One region of the Corynebacterium sp. LaCa_282 genome, then DNA from elsewhere that is predicted to be linked to it. Evidence: predicted binding sites of a transcription regulator. Region 1 holds the regulator's gene; the other holds the start of a gene.
What was found. Region 1 encodes LexA, which represses DNA repair genes until DNA is damaged. Its sites were predicted from a motif close to CGAACANNTGTTCG; they were not measured.
Positions count from the first base shown of each region.

Region 1 (2,482 bases):
GATAGAAAAGTTCAACTAACGGCAAAAGGTCTCGCCCTCCCTGCCTCGGTGAGAAATGGCACCGGGGTAGGGAGGGCGAAGTCGTGCGCATGCTGGAGCTATTCGCTGGCGAGCACGACATCGATCTCTCGCTCGCGCAGGGCATCGACGAAGGATTCCGGCGCGCCGGAATCGGTGATGACGACATCGATATCTGCAATGGAGGCGAAGCTCACCAGGTAGTCGTTGCCCAATTTGCTGGAATCACACATGACCACGACCTTGTGGGCATTCGTGACGAAGGCGGATTTGATGGCTGCTTCTTGGGAATCGGCTGTCGACAAGCCGTGATCGAGGGTCAACGCATTGGTACCGATGAAGGCGACATCGGCGCGCATGAGCGCCATGGTGCGCAGGGCGGTATCGCCGACGACGGCCTGGGTGATAGCGCGTACGGTCCCGCCGAGGAGCTGGACATCGGGAACGCCGCTATTGGCTAGCGACAGTGCGATGGGCAGGCTATTGGAGACGATATTGAACTGCGCCTGCGGGTATTGCTGGCTAATGAGCTCGGCAAAGGTATTAATCGTGGTGCCGGCGTCCAGGAATATGCTGCCGCCGCCAGGGGGAAGGAAGTCGAGCGCGGCGTGCGCGATGGCGGCCTTGGCCCCAGATGCGGAACGCTGGCGGGTATCGAGGGTGAGCTCCGCGGTCTGGAAGGCTTGCGAAGCCACGGCGCCGCCGTGAACGCGGTGGACAACGCCCTCACGATCCAGTACGGCTAGGTCGCGCCGAATGGTTTCAGCAGTCACCTCGAAACGCTCTGATAAATCGGTTACGTTAACGCGACCCTCAACTGCAGTTTGGGATGCGATCTGGCGGCGTCGCTCCTCTGCGTACACGGACCCTCCTTGCTCCTCGCCTTCGGCCGGGCGGTTACTCCATCTGCGAATGCAGGCGCTCGGTGAAAGCTAACTGATGTGGGATTTCTCCCTCCATTGTGTCAAAATTCGGCGGTAATCGGACGAAAACAAAAATTAAGATGTGCGCTGTTGTCTGGTTTGGGATAAAAGCGCAGGTCAGTCAGCTTTATTTGCCCTAGTTGAAAGCCAACCCTAGTAGCGCTTAACTTACGGATCCGTTATTTCGGGGGTGCTTTTTCAATAAGTCCCGCGCGCTTAAGTTGGCTTTTAGGGCGTGGTTGCGAGGGAGAACAGGCGTGGAATGCGTTAAAACTCGTATGCCCCTGCTCCCTACGCGGGGAACAGGGCAGCGTACGAAGTGCAAAGAGCGGGTTTCAAGAAAGCGGGCGCAGAGTGCCGGTGGCGACAACAACCGCAGGCGAAAACTCGCGTGCGGCTTGATTAAAGTAGCTTGCTGGGGCCTAGAGTTTGCGGAAGACGGATACTACCTTGCCCATAATTTCCGCATCATCGCCGTTGATGGGCGGATAGGCATCGTTGTGCGGAAGGAGCCATACGCCAGAGGAATCGCGGTGGAATTCCTTGACGGTGGCCTCGGAGCCATCGAGAAGCGCGGCGACAAACTCGCCTTCCTCAGCCACCGATTGCGACCGGATGATGACCCAGTCGCCGTTGAGGATGCCGGCATCCTGCATGGAATCGCCCACGACCTGCAGCATATAAAGCTCTCCTCCGCCGACGACCTCGTCTGGCATGGGGAAATACGTGTCGATATTTTCCTCTGCAGTGATTGGTGCACCGGCGGCGATGCGGCCAACGACGGGAATATAAGCTACGGCGGCAGACTCTTCAGGGCCGCGGGCAGAGGTATCGGGGACGTCCTTAGCCTTGCGGCCCGGCTTCTTTTCGGCGTCGTCAGTGTTGAGGTGGCGTACGTCGACCGCGCGGGGTTTATTGGGATCGCGGCGCAAGAAGCCCTTTTCCTCCAGTTGCTTGAGCTGATAGGCCACGGACGAGGTGGATTGCAGGCCGGCGGCGTCACCAATTTCGCGGATGCTGGGCGGGTAACCGCGGAGCATCACTGCATCGCTGATGACGTTAAGGATGCGGCGTTGCCTTTCGGAAAGGGAGGCGTAATCGTTCTTTGCGGTGCTTGCTTTCTTGCGGCCCATGTGCGGCTCCTAGCTAAGGGGTCTGAGGTTCTGCGTTCATAGCTTGAAAAGGGACTGGGTGACACCTGCGTGCCATAACTCATTTGTAGCACGAAAAGTACAAGCGTTCGAGATTTACGCGAAAAACTGGACAGGTTTTCGAAGTGGTGCTATAAATCGAACATAGAAACAATCTCGAACACAGGAGCGACATTGAGCTCTTGTTGTGTCAAGGGGCCGCTTTAGACTTACGGCGGTCGTCGAAAGGAAAGCAATGTCTCAACTACTTCACTCTCGCAATAACATGGTCAAACAGCGCGCGGCACGTCCACAGATCGTCCCTTCAGCCGCTATTTGGGATATTGATGATCAAAGCTGGGGCGTGCAGCATTCTCCTTCCGAAAAGGGGGAAATCAGGACTTTAAATTC
Region 1 covers NZ_CP191095.1:993,498-995,979, forward strand. The annotation lists gene ptsP (phosphoenolpyruvate--protein phosphotransferase) at 1-19, shown strand, start outside; gene ACP8KU_RS04630 (DeoR/GlpR family DNA-binding transcription regulator) at 99-881, opposite strand; gene lexA (transcriptional repressor LexA) at 1,364-2,074, opposite strand; gene ACP8KU_RS04640 (hypothetical protein) at 2,328-2,482, shown strand, end outside.

Region 2 (2,482 bases), 940 kb from region 1:
GAGCGCGACCTCCAAACTGCGGGAGGGTTTAAACACCATCTCCTTAAGGCTGGTGGATTGCACAATGGTGCCCACTGGGGTCCCGTTGACATCAGAAATCATGAATCGAGCCTTGAGGAGGGACTTGGTCTGGGAAATAACCAGCTCGTTGAGCGTGAATAAGTTTTGCATCATGCCAGCCAATGTATGGCAGTGGGCGTTTTTAATCCTCCTCCCTAGGGGTGGTTTTTGCTTCTTCCTGTGCTTGGTGGGCCTCCTCGTAGGCTCGCGCGCGGTGGGCGGTCATGGTTTGTGCAAAAGTTTGCACCCAATTCTTATTCTTTTCTGCCAGTGGGCCGGAAGGCTCGGTGACGGTCCAGGTGCCGTCTTCGAAGAGCCAAATAATGTCTCGGGTGTGCGGATCCATGACGTAGAAGGCCCGGCCATCGGTCTTTATGTTGTGGTGGTGTTGGCACAGGCAGGCAAGGTTTGCGGGAGTCGTCGGCCCGCCATCCGCGTGATTGATGCGGTGATCCTTTTGGCACACCGTGGCAGGGCGGTTGCAGCCTGGGTAGCGGCAGGTGCCGTCGAATCCTTCGAGGTAGGCTGCCATATCCGGCGGGGTTACGTATCCCTTTACCTCTTTATCCGGGTTCATTTCCCGGATCTTGGAGTAGGGCAGCGCGTTGGAGTGCGCCGGGTCGAGCCACCCAACGGATTCAATGAATGCGGGGGAGTTGGGGACATCGGTTGCCTTGTAGGCATTCAGGATGACCTGGGGTGCTTCGGTATTGCCGGTGAGGAGGGAAATGGCGGCATCGGCAAGCGAGCAATCCAGCTTGAGTGCAGTCTCCTTGATGCACTTATCTACGCACGCCATCACCGAGGGATCCGCGCTCAGCGTCATCGCCGTAGTATTGTTGCCCCAATTCTCCATGGTGTAGCGCGGCTGGGTCGGCCCCTTCTTGACCGCAAGGGTGTCATCTTCGAGGTTGATGAGCTCATTGATCTTTCTTTTAATCTGCGCTTGCGTCCGCATGGACTGGTTGGCGCGGGTGGGAGTGAGGTAGGCGGTGAGCTGCTCATCGATGCGCGCGACTACCTCCGGGGTCGGGTTGCCCAGGCGGTTAAGGGATTTATTGATGGCAATGAGGCGGTCTAAATCTAAGTGATAGAGCTCGTGTTGCAGCTCTTTTAGCTGTGGGAGCTCTTCCAGGCGGTACAGGGCCATCAGGATATGGCCGATTCGCCCTTCATTAACTCCGGTCGTGCGGTAGAGGGATTGGGTGACTAATTCGAAATCAGAATCGAGATCGGGGATCTGTTCAGTCCAGAACTCGTATTCAGTCTTCCGCATTTCAAAAGCTAAGCGTGTAGTGGGGTCTTTGGTGTTGGTCGTGGAAAAGTAGGGATCTTCCATGGCGCTTAAAACCTAAATTTGTTGTGTGAACGTCTGTACGAAAAGCACTATAGAACACCCGCCGGACATTCGCCTGTTTTAAGACGTTTCCGCAGGTAGGACTGCATATTCTTTCGTCAAAATAAACAGCTTAAAAAGCAAAATTATGTGCTAGCTTGAGGAAGGTATGAGTCAGGAGCAGGACACGCAGGAAGAACCCGGCCGCGCGTGGTGGCAGTGGTGGGCGCCTTTGGCGATGATCGCTAACTTCCTGGTGCTCCCGCCGGCGATTTACCAGGCGGTTTCCGGCACGGTATTGCTCGGCATCATGGGTGGGCTTACCGTGCTTATTGCTCTTATCGATGCCACCACATTCCGCTACTCATGGACCATCTTCTGGGTTGCGGGCATCGCCTATTTCGCGGCCATGGAGATGTACTTCAACGAGGGGACATGGATTTACCTGCCGGTAGTGGTCCTTTTGGCGTTGGGTGCTGGCAAATTGGGCGCCAAGTTGAGGAAGCGCTGATGGAAATCTGGCGGTTGGATCACCCTGAGGCTGGCCTGCTCGAGGTTGAGCGCGGCTACGATGCCGAGTTCGCCGAGCGGGGCGAATGGCCCAAGGAGCCGAAGGAATTTACGCCGGTGCTGGGCGATGCCCCCTTTATCCGCCGATTCCAGCTCTGGCGCAAGAATCCTGCACCCCGCATGCAGATCGTGGTCGACGGCGAGGTTCGCAGCCGGCACGACAAGCCGCGTGGCGGCCGTTATTCATTGCAGAAGAAGCTGGAAAGCGATCTCTCATTCAGTGAGAATAGTGCGCCGCCGACTGAGCCCTATGTAGATATCCAAGCTACGCCCTTTGGGGAGATACAGGATGTCTACTACCGCGATGGGGAGGAGGCCGTGGCCTTTGATCCACCGGCGGGCTCCTTGGGTGAAAAGCGGCGCCGGGCAATGGAAGAAAGCCCCTTCAAGCGCGTGCTGTATCCACTGCTCGGTGGGCTGGGGAAGTCCGGGTGGGCCATCGCGATGATTGTTTTGGCTCCTATTATTAGCCGCATCCTCTCGCGCTTGCTGCCGGATTGGGAGCTGCCAGATGTA
Region 2 covers NZ_CP191095.1:54,522-57,003, forward strand. The annotation lists gene ACP8KU_RS00265 (LURP-one-related/scramblase family protein) at 1-174, opposite strand, end outside; gene ACP8KU_RS00270 (HNH endonuclease signature motif containing protein) at 203-1,336, opposite strand; gene ACP8KU_RS00275 (heme transporter) at 1,566-1,907, shown strand; gene ACP8KU_RS00280 (hypothetical protein) at 1,907-2,482, shown strand, end outside.
Region 2: ACP8KU_RS00270 (HNH endonuclease signature motif containing protein) is a predicted target of LexA. The motif match lies at 1,426-1,439, and genes of this name have one in related genera.